2 regions of the Devosia sp. 1635 genome follow, and region 1 is predicted to be linked to the other one. Evidence: riboswitches for the same ligand, from Rfam matches in the RefSeq annotation. Region 1 holds a riboswitch; the other holds the start of a gene.
What was found. Region 1 has a riboswitch for FMN ahead of HRU92_RS02685 (DMT family transporter). Riboswitches for the same ligand answer to the same signal wherever they lie in the genome.
Positions count from the first base shown of each region.

Region 2: it holds a riboswitch for FMN, as region 1 does, so the genes downstream of both, ribD (bifunctional diaminohydroxyphosphoribosylaminopyrimidine deaminase/5-amino-6-(5-phosphoribosylamino)uracil reductase RibD) here and HRU92_RS02685 (DMT family transporter) in region 1, are expected to answer to the same signal.

Region 1 is NZ_JABAOM010000001.1:537,303-541,973, forward strand. Features, by position in the region: gene HRU92_RS02670 (integration host factor subunit alpha) at 1-66, shown strand, start outside; gene HRU92_RS02675 (MerR family transcriptional regulator) at 92-547, shown strand; gene purU (formyltetrahydrofolate deformylase) at 549-1,418, opposite strand; gene HRU92_RS02685 (DMT family transporter) at 1,558-2,472, opposite strand; FMN riboswitch at 2,581-2,721, opposite strand; gene HRU92_RS02690 (glycosyltransferase) at 2,816-3,127, opposite strand; gene HRU92_RS02695 (methyltransferase) at 3,212-3,862, opposite strand.
Region 2 is NZ_JABAOM010000003.1:786,836-791,506, forward strand. Features, by position in the region: gene HRU92_RS16030 (pirin family protein) at 1-935, shown strand, start outside; gene HRU92_RS16035 (GNAT family N-acetyltransferase) at 1,017-1,358, shown strand; gene HRU92_RS16040 (DUF2171 domain-containing protein) at 1,534-1,788, shown strand; gene HRU92_RS16045 (PepSY domain-containing protein) at 2,260-2,634, shown strand; FMN riboswitch at 2,853-3,004, shown strand; gene ribD (bifunctional diaminohydroxyphosphoribosylaminopyrimidine deaminase/5-amino-6-(5-phosphoribosylamino)uracil reductase RibD) at 3,094-4,137, shown strand; gene HRU92_RS16055 (riboflavin synthase) at 4,118-4,671, shown strand, end outside.

The sequences.
Region 1 (4,671 bases):
GTGTTCAAACCCAGCAACGTATTGAAATCCAAGATCAACAAATCTATGGTCACCGCGGAAAAGTAAGGCGTTTTTTGCCAAGGGGTGTGTGTTGGACAAGTCTCCCGACGCCTTCCGGACCATTTCCGAGGCTGCTGAAGAACTCGACCTGCCCCAGCACGTGCTGCGGTTCTGGGAGACGCGCTTCTCCACGATCAAGCCTCTCAAACGCGGTGGTGGGCGCCGCTATTATCGGCCCGAAGACGTGCTGCTGCTGCGCGGCATCCGTCATCTGCTCTATGATCAGGGCTTTACCATCAAGGGCGTCCAGCGCATTCTCAAGGATCAGGGTAGTCGCTATGTCATCGCTGTGGGCGAGGGCAAGCCGGTGGAAGACATCTTGCCCATGATCGAAATGGCCGAAGAAGCCGGCGACGAAGCCGAGATCGAAGAAGCGGTAATGACCGCCAGCCCCGCACTGGATAAGGAGGCGCGCAACAAGCTCTCCGACGTGCTGCGCGAACTCCTGGAATGCAAGCGCCTGCTCGAGCGGGCGCGCGAAACCTGATCTAGCCGAACACCACCGTCTTGTGCCCGTTCAGCATCACCCGATTTTCGAGGTGCAGCTTGACGGCCCGCGCCAGCACCCGGCTCTCGATATCGCGGCCAGCCGCCAGCATATCCTCAGGGCTCATCGAATGGGTGACCCGGGCGGTTTCCTGCTCGATGATCGGGCCCTCATCGAGGTCCGGCGTCACGTAATGTGCCGTTGCCCCGATCAGCTTGACCCCGCGCTCATGGGCCTGGTGATAGGGTTTCGCTCCCTTGAAGCTGGGCAGGAACGAGTGGTGGATATTGATGATCTTGCCAAAGAGCCGCGTCGAGAGCGTATCGGACAGTACCTGCATATAGCGCGCCAGCACCACCAGATCAGCGCCGCTTTCCTGCACCAACGCCAGCACCTTGGCTTCCTGCTCGGCCTTGTTGCTCGTATTCACCGGCCACAGATGAAACGGAATGCCTTCGTTATCGGCGATCCGCTGCGCCTCAGGGTGGTTGGACACGATAGCTACCACCTCGGCATCGAGCCACCCAACGCGGATCTGGTAGAGCAGGTGCAGGAGGGCATGGTCGAACTTCGAGACCATGATCACGATCTTGGGCCGGCGCGACAGCGGCACCAGCGTGGTCTTCATCCCGAACCGCTCAATCGGGGCGCGCAGCGCCCGCTCCAGCGCATCGCGATCGACGCCCTCGGGCGCAGCAAAGGCCAGCCGCATAAAGAAGGTGCCGGTCTGCCGGTCCCAGAACTGGTTGCTTTCGGCGATATTGGCACCCAGCGCCGCCAATTCGGTGGTCACCGCGGCGACAATGCCCGGCTTGTCCACGCAGCTTAGCGTCAGCACATATCCAGCTTGTTGCTCGCTTGTCGGCGCCATTGATTCCCTCCGCCTTGGTCTTGGGCTGGCGAGGAGATAGCGCCCCCCGGCACGATCGACAACGCTTTCCCGGCGGAATGCTCAATCATTCCGAATCAATCGCCCGCCGGGAGAGGCCGGGGCGCCGTAGCGCCCCGGCTCAGCGTGACGCCGGAACGCTGCGCCCGCTATCCTGCCGCATGATGAACAGCGATGCCCCTACGATCAACAGCGCGCCGGGCCAGAACCAGAGATCTGGCGCCTGGGAGAGGATGAGCCAGCTCGCCAGCACATTGAGCGGCAGCTTGAGATCATCAAAGGGTTGCAGATAGGTCGCGTCTGCCACCGCATAGGCCTTGGCCAGCAGATACTGTGCCGCCGCCGACAGGAACCCGATCAGCACCATCAGCCACAGCACTTCGCCGCCCGGAATGGCCAACCCGGTCGGGATCAGGAACAGCGCATTGGCGGGTGTCATCAGCAGCATCAGGTAAAGCGTGATCGATTCGGGCGTTTCGAACCGAGTAAGATATTTGGTCAGCAGCGACGATCCCGCCCACAGCGCCGCCGCGAGGATCGGCAACAGCGCCGCCCAGGTGAACACTGAGCTCCAGGGTTGCAGGATAATCATCGCGCCGGCAAACCCGGTCACCGTGGCCAGGATTCTCGGCAACCGCACCTGCTCGCCCAGGAACAACCAGGCCCCCAGGATAATGAAGAACGGCGAGGTCATCACCAGCGCGATCACCTGCCAAAGCGGCACGCCCAAGGCAAAGGCAAAGCCAAAGGCCTGCGCGCCGGCGGCCGACAGCACGATGCGCACGAGATGCACCACGGGATGACGCGTCTTTAGGGCCTTGAGGCCCATGTTCCACACCAATGGGATGCAGAGCAGCGCCGCAATTAGATACTGCCAGAACACGGCAGAGGTGGAGGGAAAGCCCAACTGATAAGTGGCAATGGGCGTGGCGACATTGACGCCGGCATAGGCAATCCCGGCGCCCAGCATCAGCATGGCGCCCTGGATGGAAGGTGAAATCTGCCGACGGGGGGAGGCGGAGGCAATCTGGCTCAACGAGTTATCCTTTCGCGTAAGACCCAGCTACCTCAGGGTTTACGGGAAGGAATGGCGCTCAACCCCCGCAGCGGCACAACCGCAACGAAGCTCGAGCTCCAAAGCCAGACCCGTTCTCTCTCATCCGGACTATGACCGTCGGCTCCGGAATCACACCGGATCTGCTGACCCCGACCTGCGCCGGGCGCTCGCGGGCTTGGGTTTCCCCTTACCGCCGGTGGGGAATTACACCCCGCCCTGAGAACGAATGCAGGAAACATCTCCTGCAGCGCCAAACATAGGGCAGGGGGGCAGGCCAGACAAGACGGGGACACCGGTGTAACCGATAGGGCTCGCATGCGTCCTAAGGCGCTCCGAACTCGGGGCGAACTTGGTTGTCATCTTCCAGCATGAAGAAGTAGTCGGCGTGAAATGCGTTCTCCAGGCTAAAGCAGTCGTCAAGATTTTGGACGCCGAATTTCTGCGGCTGGTTGTGAACATAGCGAACGCGCGGATCCCCGAGCTCCTCGAGCACACTACGCGCGCTGCCATCTGGGCAATCATCGCGCACCTCACAGATCCATTCGCCATGGCTTTGCGCCCGTAGGCACTGAATGGCTCGTTGGAGCGGTTCCGAGCCACGGTAGGTCGGGGTCCTGACAAGCACCAAAGGCATACGACCCTTCGCCCTGACGGCTGTAACTGTTGTCCAATGTTCAGCTACTAGGCCAAATCGGCGTTGTGTTCGCTGCGCCTCAAATCAGAATACACCAGGCACCAGCCGATAAGGCACGGCAGCAGTGAAATCACGATAGCTTGCATCGCGCGCTAAGACTCTTTCCACCGCCAAGATGCGCCCGATCTGAAAAGCAAATGCTGCAGAATAAACCGCCAAGTTGAAGACGCTCGGGTAGGAGAGGAGGAATCCAATCTGGGTCAAGATGTAGCCGGCGTACATGGGGTGGCGAACCAGCCGATAGGGACCTTTTTTCTTCACCCCCCGGTTCGCTGCCACGGCTCCGAAGCTCCGTCGCAACGTTAATTTGGCAGCGATCTGGACAGACATTCCAACCAACATCAGCGCTGCGCAAAGAGCCTGCGGAGCAAGCCCTTCATTTCCAGAGGGCTGTACCAGGAGCGGCGTTGCAGTGCCCAAAAAAGCGAGCAGCCAATCCCCAGGTAGCATCGAAACTTCGGTAGTGAAGCGCCTGAAAAGCACAAAAAAGAGAACTGCGCCTTCCGAAACAAGAGCGATAAGCGTGATGATGCTTCCGGTTGTCAACCACGATTGACCGAGCTTCCATGCGAAGAAGCTGAAAATTACACTCAGCACGACGCGCTCTAGGGCGTCCAAAAAAACTTGAACATTATTGCGGAGCGGCTGTGATGAATGCATCTTATCTCGCAGCATGTCGGGTGTACGAGCTAACAATTATCTCGTAAACGAACCCCATATCGAACTGGAATTTTGTCGAACACTTATAAAACGTACTTAACAACGGGTTTAAAGGAGCAATTCTACGTACACAGAACTTGCCTGGTAGGTGTTTGATCTGTCCCTGCCAATCCTGGGCAGTTCATCGCGCCCCAGCCTCTCCCTCCTTTGGGGTTTCGGTTAGGGTCGTTCTATTTCGATTAGCCAGATCGCCTTTTGCTTTAGCTATGGCAGGCAGGGGATGGCCTGCTGGTTTTGGTGGCAATAAGCTCAACGAGCCGATGCGGCTCTAGCGTGCCCTCTAAGAAGCTCTGATCAAGCGTAGCCTCGAACATTGCGACAAACTACTCTTTGTCCTCAGTACCTCCGGACGTCCGGGCAGGAGCCAATCAATGTGGCGCATCCTCCAACCAATCCGCTGCTCTTGTTTGGCGCTCAGTTCCATCTCCCCTCTCCCATTAGCTTTGGACCGGAGGGGTGGGAGGGGGCATCCAGTGGGTGGGGTCTCGACCGCCTTTCTCAAACTAGCAATTCCAACATCCTCCGCCCCAAACGGTCCAGACGCATCGCTGCAGGTCTGGTCAGCCGCGAAGCCGCTAGACGGCGGTAGAACCCCAAGAATACGGTCCCATCCTTCGGCGCGTCATCTATCGTATTCTACTGTGCCATCTGCCTTGCTCCACCGCCGTGAACGAAAAGCGCAACCTCTGTGACGCTTTGGTGGGGCTTTCTCCCACTAACAGCGTTTTTCGACGTCGAATTTTCGGTTTGTTCCTTTGTTCCCG
Region 2 (4,671 bases), on a different contig from region 1:
TGAGCTGGAACCCAGCACTCGAACCGGGCTGCCCCGATCGGGTCTCTGTCGACGCAATCGAAACCCTTATCATCCCGCGCTCCCGCGACATCGGAGGTTTTGAGGTGCGACGTGCCTTGCCAGCGCCGAAGCGGCAGATGGTTGGTCCATTCATCTTTTTTGACCAAGCAGGACCGGCCGAATTGCTTACGGGTCAGGGCATCGATGTTCGCCCGCACCCGCATGTGGGCCTCGGCACTGTGACTTACCTGTATCGCGGCGATTTTCATCACCGCGATAGCACGGGCGCCGACCAGATAATTCATCCTGGTGAGTTGAACTGGATGGTTGCCGGACGTGGGGTTTCCCACTCGGAGCGAACCAGTGCCGCAGCACGGAGCGGGCCAAACAGCCTCTTTGGGATACAAACCTGGCTCGCCTTGCCTGACCGTTATGAAGAAATGGCACCCACATTCGAGCACCACGGCAAGGAGGCGCTTCCCCACATCCAGGACAGCGGTGTCTCGGTCCGGCTGATCCTTGGTCGTGCGTATGGCGAGCTTGCGCCGGCCAGAATGCTCTCGGAGACCTTTTATGCCGATGTGCTCCTTGAGCCGGGAAGCCGGATGCCGATGCCCGACGAGCATGAAGATCGCGGGATTTATATCGTCCAGGGCTCGGTCTCGATTGCCGGTCAAGAGTTTCAAGCGTCCCAGATGATGGTTTTCCGACCGGGCGACCGGATCACCGTCGCTGCCGGCGAAAACGGTGCTCGCCTGATGATCCTGGGCGGCGCCACCCTACCTGGTCCCCGTTATATTTGGTGGAACTTTGTCGCCTCGTCCCAGGAACGCATCGAAGCGGCCAAGGCGGACTGGCGAGCGCAGAAGTGGGGCGAAGGGCGGTTCGACCTGCCGATCAACGACCGCGACGAGCACATTCCATTGCCGGAGTAGCAATCAGCAACCCACCGCAGTGGCGGGTCTGGGCAGTGCCAAGACATCGAACATGTCCACCAGAAAAACGGAGACTTTGCAATGAGTGACGACGAGCGCCGAACCGATCGGACCCAGGATATGCCGCTTGTCCCTGGTGGGAACGTAGTGCGCGAGGACGAAGGATCCAAAGGTCGCTACAGCGTGGCTGTCGACGGCTTCGAGGCCGAAATGACCTATAGGCACGCCGGGGAGAGATTGATCATCATCAATCACACCTTCGTCCCCGATGAGTTGAGAGGCCGCCGAATTGGAGTGAGTATGGTGCAGCAAGCGGTTGAGGACGCTCGGCGCGAGGGGTTTTCCATTATCCCACTTTGTCCCTTTGCTAAGGCGCAGATCAATCGTCATCCGGAATGGCAGGACATCCTGATGCGTTCATAGGCACTCCAGGCACAGGATTGTCGAACCTAGCTGCGGCCACCATTCGTCGTCACACGCGCCTTGCGCGTGCCCCAGTTGGCCGCTCCGGAAGCCCGGAGCCTTGTCCGCAGCCACTGTGTAGACCCCTAGAGATCGGCAAGTCAGCCGAAACATGTAAGATTCAAAAGGAGATAAAATGAGCGACCTTTCAACAATTGCCAAGGGAATGACTGTTGTCGGCGCAGACGGCGTCAAGGTGGGCCTGGTTGCGGACGTTGCGGGTTCCAGAATTAAGCTGGAGTCTGTTGTGGTCGACAATAACGCTGTCCCAAGCCTCTACATCCCGGGAGGATTGGTTGCCCATATAGAGGGCGACGTCGTTCGACTGACCGCAACCGGGGCCAATGTCATGCTGTTCGATGAACAAGAAGATGGCACCTTGGCTGACTGACGCGGTGACGACGTGCTGCGCCCTGTTCACGCGTAAGACGCGCGCCAAGCACCTGCTTGGCGTCCATGTTCCGGGACTGAATGGACGGCCAAGGTTCTGCCTGGTCGTCCTTTCAAGTGTTCTGCCACTATCTCAGAGTGGCCGGGGCAACAGGTGCAATCTTCCACAAGTCCCTGACGCTTTTCTTGTCGCGAGCCTGTGTTGGGCGCCATCTGCGACAGGCTACGCGCGAACGCCAGTATGGGCGTGGCCTTGCTGCCAAGGCACGAGGCACCGCGCACTTAGAGCCCCACGTCCTGGAAGAGACTGAAGTAGTCAGCAGGTCCATCTCGCTCAACAGCGCGACCGCCAGGCCCACTTCCCGGCAAGTCCTTATTGTCTGCGGGGAGAGACGATCAATCCCTTAAACGCAGCTTATTCCTCGGCCTGAGCCTCCCTAGGTAAGTGCGAACAACACGAAAGGAATTCTCGATGTTTTCCATTATCAGGGCCACCGCTGCTGCCGCTTTGCTGCTGGTGTCTCCTGCGGCCCTCGCCGCACAAAGCCTGTCGACCGATAATGACGAGATCAATGGTCGTTCGGCCGCAGCGATGATGGCTACCCTGTCCGCCCGTGGGATCAACGCTACGGCAGTTGAGCTATGGGGTGACGGCGTGCTCAGCGTCAGTGTCAGGGATGCAGACGGCGCTCACCGATTGCTGCTGGTGGACGAGGATACGCTGCGCCCGCTCGAGATTGCGCCTCAAGTCAGCACTGAACTCAACGTGGGCGTCGTGCCCAGCGCTAGTCCGAGGCGCTTGACCAACCTGGCGCCGGAGTCCTTGGTCGAAGACAAGGACGACTGAAGCCGTACAGGACTGCCTCGCTGCTGCGAGACGGTCCTGGCGCTTGGAGCACACAGGCGGGAGCAATTTTGCCGCAAGCCGAAGGCACCAGCATGACTAGTACCCGCGCTCGCAAGCAACTCGCCAGCCAGGTACTGTGCCGTTACCGCAAGGCAGCGTGGGTGGTTACGCCTCTGTGCCCACTTGATCCCCACGCCTGTGTGCCTTTATTCAACTAATTGAGTTCTCAGGGCGGGGTGAAATTCCCCACCGGCGGTAATTGTGTCTTTCGGCACATCAGCCCGCGAGCGCCTATCCTCTTGGGGATGGGGACAGCAGATCCGGTGCAATTCCGGGGCCGACGGTATAGTCCGGATGGAAGAGAACCAATGATGTGCACGCGCGCTTTCCGATGACCGGATTTCGCGCGTTGCGTCGTCATTTGCCCTGAAACTCCTCGAAAGTGACGAGGAGAAGGGAATGTACCAAACTACAACCATCCCACATACTCGGCCTGAGCACGTTCTTCGGGCCTTTTCGCACGCTCTGGAGGCGGCGCGGGCCCATGAGGGGGCAACGGCTCCAAATCCTCCGGTAGGCTGCGTTCTGCTGGATAGGGCGGGGCAGGAATTGGCCGTGGGGGCCCATCGTCGGGCCGGAATGCCACACGCAGAAATCGAGGCCATCGCGAGCGCCCGCGCCCGCGGCAAAGCCGATAGCATCAGCACGATCGTCGTGACGCTCGAGCCGTGCAACCATCATGGACGTACACCACCCTGCGTTGATGCAATCCTGGCCACCAACGCCCAACAGATATGGATAGCCTGCCGCGATCCCAATCCGGATGTGGCGGGTCGCGGAGCAGAGCGGCTGCGCGCGGCCGGGCGCTCGGTGCACTATTTGGCGGACTTAAAGCTACCCGGAGCAGAGTTCCTGCTCGCCAGTGCCGAACGCCTCCTTGAGCCATTCGCGAAGAGGAGTCTGACTGGGCTTCCTTTCGTCACCATCAAACAGGCCGTGTCGTCTTGCGGCAGTATGGTTCCGCCTGACGGCCAGAAGACCTTCACCAGTCCGGCATCGCTTGAACTGGCACATCGTCTGCGCCGTAGGGCCGACGCGATCCTTACCGGCTCAGGCACTATCCTGGCTGACGCACCGCTGTTCACGGTGCGGCTGGTCCCGGACCATCCGAACAAGCACCGTATGCTGGTGGTCCTTGATCGTCGCCAGCGGGTTTCTGCCGGCTACCAGGATTCCGTCGAGCAGCGTGGTTTGGCCGTCTACCGGGCTGATCAGGTGCACGAAGCGTTGGAAAAGATCGCCTCCGCAGGGGGCATGGAAGTGCTGGTGGAAGCCGGGCCGACCTTAACCGAACACCTGCTCTCGTCCGGCCAGTGGGACGAACACGTGCTGATCGAGCAGTCAGCAAATTCGGACGGCACTGATAGGGTCACCATTCGCCGCAACGCGGCCACCCAGTTTCACCTACACCGAAAGGAAATCGATGTTCTCGGGCATAATTGAACGCATGGGGCGCGTGACGCGGGCCTCGACCAGCGGCGGTTCGCTTGAACTCGAACTACAAAGCGGCATCACAGACCTTTCCCTCGGCGAAAGTGTAGCCGTTGATGGGGTCTGCTTAACCGTCACCCAGTTCGATGATACCGGCTGGGCCCGGTTTTTTGTCAGCCCTGAAAGCCTGGCGCGGACCAATCTTGGTCGCTTAGCCGTTGGCGATCAGGCCAACCTGGAGCGGGCGGTAACCCTTAACACCCGGCTTTCCGGACACATGGTGCAGGGGCATGTTGATGGGCTCGCTCGGTTGGCGGAACGGCAAGAAACCGATGGCGCTTGGCGGCATGTGTTCCTGCTTCCGGAAGCTCTGGCACGCTACTGCGTGGAAAAAGGTTCGATCACCCTCAACGGCATCAGCTTGACGATCAATGGGGTTGAGCCGCGCGAAGCGGGGCTCGCGGTGATGGTGACCATCATCCCGCATACCTGGAACCACACCAATCTGCACGCCCTCGCCATCGGCGACGACCTCAATGTCGAGGT